Regions from separate parts of the Peribacillus sp. P4_B1 genome, predicted to be linked through region 2. Evidence: predicted binding sites of a transcription regulator. Region 2 holds the regulator's gene; each other region holds the start of a gene.
The links. The regulator LexA, encoded in region 2, represses DNA repair genes until DNA is damaged. The targets are predictions, from matches to a motif close to CGAACATATGTTCG.
Positions count from the first base shown of each region.

Region 1: a site for LexA is predicted at 1,188-1,201, ahead of AC1DVK_RS05960 (Y-family DNA polymerase). Genes of this name have one in related genera too.
Region 3: a site for LexA is predicted at 1,299-1,312, ahead of recA (recombinase RecA). Genes of this name have one in related genera too.
Region 4: a site for LexA is predicted at 856-869, ahead of addB (helicase-exonuclease AddAB subunit AddB). Genes of this name have one in related genera too.

Region 1 is NZ_JBFUHM010000007.1:98,964-101,173, forward strand. It holds gene AC1DVK_RS05950 (hypothetical protein) at 1-89, shown strand, start outside; gene AC1DVK_RS05955 (C40 family peptidase) at 183-842, opposite strand; gene AC1DVK_RS05960 (Y-family DNA polymerase) at 1,256-2,210, shown strand, end outside.
Region 2 is NZ_JBFUHM010000088.1:2,259-4,468, forward strand. It holds gene AC1DVK_RS25550 (glucosaminidase domain-containing protein) at 1-328, shown strand, start outside; gene lexA (transcriptional repressor LexA) at 572-1,195, opposite strand; gene yneA (cell division suppressor protein YneA) at 1,351-1,662, shown strand; gene AC1DVK_RS25565 (YneB family resolvase-like protein) at 1,682-2,210, shown strand, end outside.
Region 3 is NZ_JBFUHM010000039.1:35,860-38,069, forward strand. It holds gene recA (recombinase RecA) at 108-1,154, opposite strand; gene AC1DVK_RS19600 (competence/damage-inducible protein A) at 1,501-2,210, opposite strand, start outside.
Region 4 is NZ_JBFUHM010000024.1:3,533-5,742, reverse strand. It holds gene addB (helicase-exonuclease AddAB subunit AddB) at 1-726, opposite strand, end outside; gene lepB (signal peptidase I) at 917-1,480, opposite strand; gene AC1DVK_RS14940 (TVP38/TMEM64 family protein) at 1,514-2,128, opposite strand.

The sequences.
Region 1 (2,210 bases), on a different contig from region 2:
ATATCGAAATGATGAATCGTTCCAACTTAGATTTTTCATTCATGGTGACAGTTGAGGATTTAACGGATGAAATACTATATATAAAATAAAAGAAATGAATAAAACCGGACTGAATCATTTATGAATTCTGTCCGGTTATTTTATGGGAATCCGCTCACAAGAATGAGCTCACGTCCTGGATTTTATAAAGTTTTCGCACCTAAATATCTTGGTTTCCAATAAGTATTATCCATATCCGCGATGGCTATTCCTTTTGAAGATGTAGCACTAATGAATTGACCATTTCCGATATAGATCCCAACATGTGATACTCCTGTTCTTCCAGAAGAAGTATCAAAGAATACAAGATCACCTTTAGATGGTGAAGATACTTTTAACCCTGTATTTGAATAGAGCAATGATGTTGTACGTGGTAAGGTAATTCCTTGTGATTTCTGGAATACATAATAAATGTAGCCTGAACAGTCGAATCCAGTTGGTGTTGTCCCGCCCCATTTGTAGGGTTTGCCGATTAAGGTTTTTGCATAGCTGATTAGGCTTGTATTATTGACATTATAAACACCAAGCGCATTAAATGTGCCTCGGCCAGCAATTCCGTCGGCAGTTAATCCTTTAGCTTTTTGGAATTTTTTTACTGCAGATGTGGAATACGTGCCGTAATATGTAGTCAGTGAACCTGAATATGTGAAATAACCTTTGGTTTTTAAAAGTTGTTGTAGTTGTTTGACATCGCTATGTGTCATTCCGGGTCTGAGGGTTTGATCTCCGATATTTGCAAAGGCTTGCAGTGGGGTTAGCATCATGGCAGATGCAACAGCAGCTGAAGCGATCCATTTCTTCATAATGTTCATTTCCTCTCTATCTATCTCTCTTTTATTCTTAACAATATTATCCTACAATACCATTATGACAATTAGACATAATTTTGGTTACAGTTTCATTACAAAAAATGAGTAGTAAGACTGAAATTAAAGGGACGAAAGACTGTTGAAAGCAGTGAGGGGGATTTAAAAAACTAAGCCTTTTGATTCATTCGAGATTATTCAAGATCCTAATTGATCTGTTTTTAAAAAACTATATGGATAATCAGTTTAAAATTGTTATTTAATCCATTTTTAGGGTTTGTTATATTTTTAAAGGAAATTGCATTAAAAAGTAGAAAATTGTATGAAAACTTCCATTGAACAAGAACGTATATTCGGTTAAAGTTATGAATATAATAAAAGCGAACGTATATTCTTGTTAGGGTGAAGAAATGATGGACTATGGGTCAATGCCGAAACAATCAATTATGTGTATCGATATGAAAAGTTTTTATGCAAGCTGTTCAGCGGTTATGCTTGGTCTGGACCCACTCGATTGTTATCTGGCGGTGGTTGGTGATTTGAAGAGGACGGGGAGCGTTGTGCTTGCGGCTTCCCCAAAGATGAAGAAGGAATTTGGCATCAAGACAGGTTCGCGGAGGTTTGAGATTCCGAATGATCCAAGGATTGTCGTCGTTGAACCCAAAATGGCGACCTATTTAAGGGTCTCGACGGAAATCACCCGCTTGTTCAACCGTTATGTGCCCAAAGAAGCGATTCACGTGTATAGTGTGGACGAAAGTTTTGTGAAAGTCGATGGTGCCGCTTCTTTATGGGGAGATGCCCAGGTGATAGCTGAAAAGATAAAAGATGAAATCGAACGGGAATTACAGCTCCCCTGTGCCATTGGAATTGGTCCGAACATGCTTATGGCAAAACTTTGCCTTGATTTGGAAGCCAAGCATAAAGGGATTGCGGAATGGAAGTATGAGGATGTGCCGAACAAACTTTGGCCGATTGCCCCGCTTCGTGAAATGTGGGGAATCGGCAGGCGCGTAGAAAAAACCCTTCATGGAATGGGCATATTCACGGTCGGGCAGCTTGCCAATTATGATCTTGAATTACTTGAAGCGAAGTTCGGAATTATGGGCAATCAGCTTTACCACCATGCGTGGGGAATCGATTTATCGGATATGGGGGCAACAATCATCGAAGGGCAAGTCAGCTTTGGCAAAAGTCAAATCCTGCTAAGGGATTATAAGGAGGAGCATGAGGTCAAGCAGGTCATGCTGGAAATTTGCGAAGAGGTTGGAAGAAGGGCACGCACCCACCGCAAGGCAGGAAGGACGGTCAGCTTAAGCATTGGTTACAGCAAGGATGAGTTTGGCGGAGGCTTCCATCGTTCGC
Region 2 (2,210 bases):
TCTATATGTAAAGGGAACTTCATGGAATAGAAGTTTGTATACAGCCGTCATTGGAGAACAAGATTACAAAAAAGCACTCAAAGCAATATTCGATGCGGGTTACGCCTCGGATCCGAAATATATAGAAAAACTGGCGAACCTAATCGAAACAAGCGATTTAACTAAATATGATGAAAGCATCGAAGAGGTCTATCATATCGTCAAAAAAGGGGATTCCGTATCTGCGCTTGCAAAAGCATATGGTTCTACGCAAATGCAGATTCAACAGTGGAATGGATTGGTCGATCTTAACCTTATTAAAGTGAACCAAAGATTAAGAGTGAAATGAACATTTACAGGGAGCGGGGTTTTATCTCGCTCTTTATTAATTTTATGGTTTCATATTTTTCCTAAAGTACATATATCCAGAAAGCGATACCTTGCCTATCAACCGCCATAAATGAATAATGTTTTAATACTCCTATGAAAACACGCTTCTATTAAAAAAATATTTCAAACCTAGTCTTCCAAATGCATAATGATAGAATTTCGGACATAAATTAAACAAACAAAAAAAGCGCGTTTAGCGCTTTTAATGTATTTGTCTATATAAGCCTATTACTTTTCCAAGTATCGAAACATCTCTTAAAATAATTGGTTCCATATTTGAGTTCTCAGGCTGAAGCCTTATGTAATCCGGTTCCTTAAAGAATCGTTTTACAGTGGCTTCATCATCTTCCGTCATGGCCACGACGATATCTCCATTATTGGCACTGCTTTGTTGTTTCACGATGACATAATCTCCATCATGAATTCCTGCTTCAATCATACTTTCACCCATGATTTCTAGCATGAAAACATGGTCATCATGTGGAACCATGCTTTCGGGAAGCGGAAAGTATTCTTCTATGTTCTCAATTGCAGTTATCGGCATGCCCGCGGTTACTTTACCAAGTAACGGCACGTTCACGACACTAGCTTTGGGGATATTATTCGCTTCCTCCAAGTTCAGTATTTCAATGGCCCTCGGCTTGGTTGGGTCACGTCTTATCAGACCTTTACTTTCCAGGCGGGATAAATGTCCGTGTACTGTTGAACTTGATGCAAGTCCCACTGCTTCGCCAATCTCCCGGACGGAAGGTGGATACCCTTTTTGGCGGACCTCTTCTTTAATGAAATCAAGGATATCTTGCTGCCGTTTTGATAGTTTAGTCATATGTGCACCTCTTCTCCAATGTTCTTTGCCCCATTATAGCATGGCCCCCAATTCTATACAAACATAAGTTCGAATTTAGTTGTTGACTGAAACAAACGTTCGTATTATAATTTTGACATAACATACGAACGAACATTCGCTTTGGAGGGATATTTATGAAAAAAATATACAAAAATTATGTATATACGATTCTGTTAGCTGGATCAGTATTCATCTTTTCAATTTTATTCTCTTGTACATTGGACAATGATCAAAAAAAGGATTTCCTTTCTATAGAAGTAGGTGAAGGCGACACCCTATGGGGAATTGCCGAAAAATATGATGAAGCTGATTTGACAAAAAAAGAATTCATTGGTTGGATAGAAGAGCATAATGGAGTCAGGGCAGATTCGATTAAACCTGGTCAAGTCATTGTCATACCGGTTAAAGGGGAAGAACTTGTTCAGAATTTGGCAAGTCAGCAGTAAGCAGTGAAGGTAGGGTATTATGAAGGCAATAATCTATTGTAGGGTCAGCACAGAAAAAGAGTCACAGGAGACATCATTGGCAAGGCAGGAAGATGAATTAGTCAAATTGGCCGAAAAGTTGGATATGGAAGTTGTTTCCATAATAAAGGAACAGGAAAGCGGTTATGAGTTAAACCGGGATGGCATTTTTGACATGATCGAACTATTTAAAGCCAAAGAAGCCGAAGTTCTATTAATCCAGGACGAAACAAGACTAGGAAGAGGGAATGCCAAAATAGCCCTTTTCCATGTCATCCTTAAAGAAGACGTGAAAATCTATACGCTCTCACACGATGGGGAAATAGAGTTATCGGATTCGGATGCCATGGTCATCCAGATAGTCGGTATTGTAGAGGAATATCAAAGGAAATTACATAACTTAAAAATAAAACGCGGGATGATAAGAGCCGTTGAAAAAGGCTACCGCCCTCAAAACAATCTTCAGAACCAAAGGAATTCTACTGGAAGGGAACGTATGGAAATTCCCATTGAAGAGATTATTAAACTCC
Region 3 (2,210 bases), on a different contig from region 2:
TGTCTGTAAATCCGTTTTCACAGCCATTTAACCCGCTGGAAATTTCACATTTTTCTCACAATATATAGAAAAGGCCTAAGCTATCAAGCTTAGGCCTCTTCCTACCATTAATCAAGTAATTCAAAATGTTCTTCTGTTTCATTTTCCTCTGGTGGCAATTCATGTTCTCCATCAAGATTATAGTGATCTCTGATTTTCTGAGAAATTTCCAGAGCGATATCCTGATTTTCTTTTAAGAACAGCTTCGCATTTTCGCGGCCTTGTCCGACACGCTCTTCATTATATGAGTACCATGAGCCGCTTTTAAGGACGATATCAAGATCTGCACCCATATCGATGATTTCACCTTCCTGAGAAATCCCTTGACCATACATGATATCAACTTCTGCTTGACGGAATGGAGGGGCAACCTTGTTTTTTACAACTTTGATTTTAGTTTTATTACCGACAATTTCATTACCTTGTTTTAATTGTTCCGCACGACGCACTTCCAGGCGAACAGTTGAATAGAACTTCAATGCCCGGCCTCCCGGAGTCGTTTCTGGGTTCCCAAACATTACACCAATTTTTTCACGGACTTGGTTAATGAAAATGGCAATGGTGTTTGATTTATTAATGGCACCAGACAGTTTTCTAAGTGCCTGAGACATCATCCGTGCTTGAAGACCCATATGGGAATCTCCCATTTCACCTTCGATTTCAGCTTTAGGAACAAGTGCGGCAACCGAATCAATGACTATGATATCTACCGCTCCACTTCGAACTAACGCTTCGGCGATCTCTAAGGCTTGTTCACCCGTATCAGGCTGTGAAAGCAGTAGCTCATCAATATTCACACCAAGTTTTTCTGAATATGCTGGATCTAGAGCATGCTCAGCATCAATGAATGCAGCCGTGCCACCAGTCTTTTGTACTTCTGCAATAGCATGTAATGCAACAGTCGTTTTACCGGAGCTTTCAGGTCCATATATCTCAATGACCCGACCTCTTGGATATCCGCCTACTCCCAATGCTACGTCCAATGCTAAAGAACCGCTTGAAATCGTTGAAATCCTTCGATCAGACTGTTCCCCAAGTTTCATAATAGAACCTTTACCAAATTGTTTTTCAATTTGTTTTAACGCCATATCTAAAGCCGCTTGACGATCACTCACTCAATTTCCTCCTCTATATTCAAATAATCGGCTGTCCGATTAAAGGTTTTCTAACGTTAGCAATTATTTGAGATCAAGGTTGTATCCTGTCTCAAAACCTATCTTTACTATATACTCTTTTTACTATTTTGCCAAGCAAAAAGTCGAACATTCATTCGTTTTTTTCTTTCGGGATATTCTTTATAAAAAACCATTTTATCTTGAGGAAATCCCCATTTCCATTCACATACTCACTTTAAAAACTTTTTTCTTTGAATTAACTTTTTTCTTTTTCCCCGTTTTTTCAAGAAACAAACTTTTTCAACCAAATAAAAAAGCAGAGCCGTAAAAAGCTCTGCTTCAGCGTTTATAAATCCCTTAACAGGTAATGACAGCCGTACTTCACACTGCGAATACGGTTCTGCGCCCTGCTTCCGGAAAGATTCAATTCTTTGAAATGAGTCTTTCCATCCCGATAAGAAATGCCAATGAATACTGTACCAACAGGCTTGCCTTCCTGTTCATCCGGTCCTGCGACACCCGTAAAGCTTATGCCTACGTCTGCATCGAGCTTTTTCCGGACATTAGAGGCCATTTCCATTGCACACTCACCGCTGACCACCCCGTGCTCTGAGATGGTATCATCACTGACGCCAAGTACATTTGACTTTGCATCATTCGTATAACTGACAATGCCGCCTTTGAAAACTTTACCGGCCCCCGGGATGGTTGTCAGCTGTTCTTGGAACATTCCACCTGTCAAGCTTTCGGCTGCCGCGATTGAAAGTTTGCGGACCGTTAATTCTTTTACAAGTTCCTTTATTAGCGAAGTATTATCACTTCCATAATAGAACTTACCTACCCGGCTAAGGATTTCTTTTTCCGATTCTAAAATAAGCTCTTCGCATTTTTCTTTGGATGAGTCTTTAGCGGTAATCCTTAACGTCACTTCCCCTTCGGCTGCCAGAGGAGCAATTGTCGGATTCGTTTGATTGACAAGAAGATCTTCAATAACCGTTTCCAGTTCGGCTTCACCTATCCCGTAGAACCGAAGAACCTTGGAATCGATCCGTTCGT
Region 4 (2,210 bases), on a different contig from region 2:
CGGAGCATATTGTCTGTAGGGCTGATCTAACGTCAGCGAGACCGTTACACTCCTGCACAGCTTCATCATTTCTTCCACAATCAACAATTCCTGTGGCGTCAAGCTATAAAAACCATCGATATAGATATCCGCATTCCTTATATATGAAGACTCAGACATTTTCTCGATAAGCAAAGTGAAATAGTCTTCGGAATCTAAATATTTGCCAACCATTTCATCCTCAAACGCCTGATAGACCAATTCAAGGTCATGAAGTTTATCCTGAATGCCGCTGCCGGAGGGTGATGTTTCGGTCAAATAGTTTTGAATGTCATCCGGTTTGATGCAATACTGCTTGAACTCAGCCAGCATAAGCTCCATCTGTGCAATGAACCCCTGCTTATCAGCAGATCGACGAAACATCTTTAACTCTTCTTTTTTATCCTCCATGATTTTCCTTATCAACATATTAACGCCAACGCTGTTCAAATGGAGCCGGCTCATTCCCCCAGTTTCCTGAAGAACGCGCCAAGCAAGCCTGCTAAAACTGAAAACCTGTGTACGGATCATTCCGGCAAGGCCTGGTGTTTTAATTAATTTATATTCAGATAGAAACGTCATCTGATCAGGAACGAGGTAGATAATTGGATTGCCTTCGGGATTTTCTGCCAAATTGGTGCGAATTTCGCCCAATATATTCGAAGTTTTCCCTGCACCCGATCTTCCCAGTAAAAAACGGAGTGACATCTCTTTTCCCCCTTATACAACATAATATCTAGATCCATCATACCAGAAATACTTTCGTCTTTTTGACTAGGTTTCTGTTTCCAATTAGATTTACATTCTATTATTTTACCGTTTCCCTTTAAAAAATACCAATCGTACGTTCGCGTTTCCTCCAAAAGAAAAAGCCCTGATAATTTTCGGGCTTCCTCAATCATTCTCCTGTAAATTTATAATTGAACTCTTTGATCGGCCAATATCGAACATCGACTTTACCGACAACATTATCAACTGGTATGTAACCAAAGTGACGGCTGTCCGCACTTTCAAGGCGATTGTCACCCATGACAAAAAGCTTGCCCTCCGGGACTGTTGTCATGCCCGTCAATTCCTTTAATGTAAAATCGCCCGTAAAATCCTGTCCCGGGAAACCTTCCTTGTATTTCTCAAGATAAGGCTCATCCACTTTCTCACCATTTACGTAAAGCCAATCATCTTTATAACGAATGCGGTCACCTGCAATCCCTATAACTCGCTTAACATAATCTTCCTGTGCATTCGCATGAAAAACTATAATGTCAAAACGGTTGATATCTTGAATCTGATAATGGATTTTATTCACGACAAGTTTATTGCCGTCTTCAAGAGTCGGCTGCATCGAATCCCCTTCAACATCATAGCTTGAAAAGAAAAATGTACGGATTAAGATGTAAATAACAAAAGCTATCATGGCTGCTTTTATCCAATCGGACAAAGAATTCTTGTTTGTTTTTTCCATCTGGTTCAACCCCTACTACATTTATATACTAATTTATTGTCCTTCTTCTCTCTTCATGCTTTTATTTAATCGGACTTCCAGTCTTTTTCCCACATACCATAGGATAAAGATGACAATCCCGATAATGATCGTACGTACAGGCTTATGTATTAAGGATACCAAATCGTAACCTACGAAGCTGATCGTAAAAATCATCACCGCTTTCCCTCCAACGACTGCAAGTCCATATTGCAAGGGACTTACCTTTGAAAGTCCTGCCACGATATTCACGATGGCCGACGGTGTAAAAGGGAAGCAGAGCAGTATGAACAAAGGACCGAATCCATGGCTTTCCACCCAAACCATCAACCTCTGCACCTGCTTATGTTTTTGCAAAAATCGAAAAAACCTCATTTGACCATATCTTCTAATAACTAAAAAGATCAAAAAAGACCCCGCTACTGCACCAATCCAAGAAAATAAAAATCCCCACCAGAGACCAAAAGCCGTTGCATTTGCAAGCACGAACACCACTAAGGGTAAAAAGGGCAAAAAAGCTTCCAACATCGGCAGTAAGATTCCGGGAATTGGACCGAATGAGCGATATTGCTGAATGAGCGCCGATATATTATCAAGTGTAAACCACTCACGTATAGTATCCAAATCCATAATTATCTCCCTCGACATGCTACTATCAAAGCAGCATAAACTTATTAAAAACCGTTTACTTTAGATATATCACTTTCCCCTG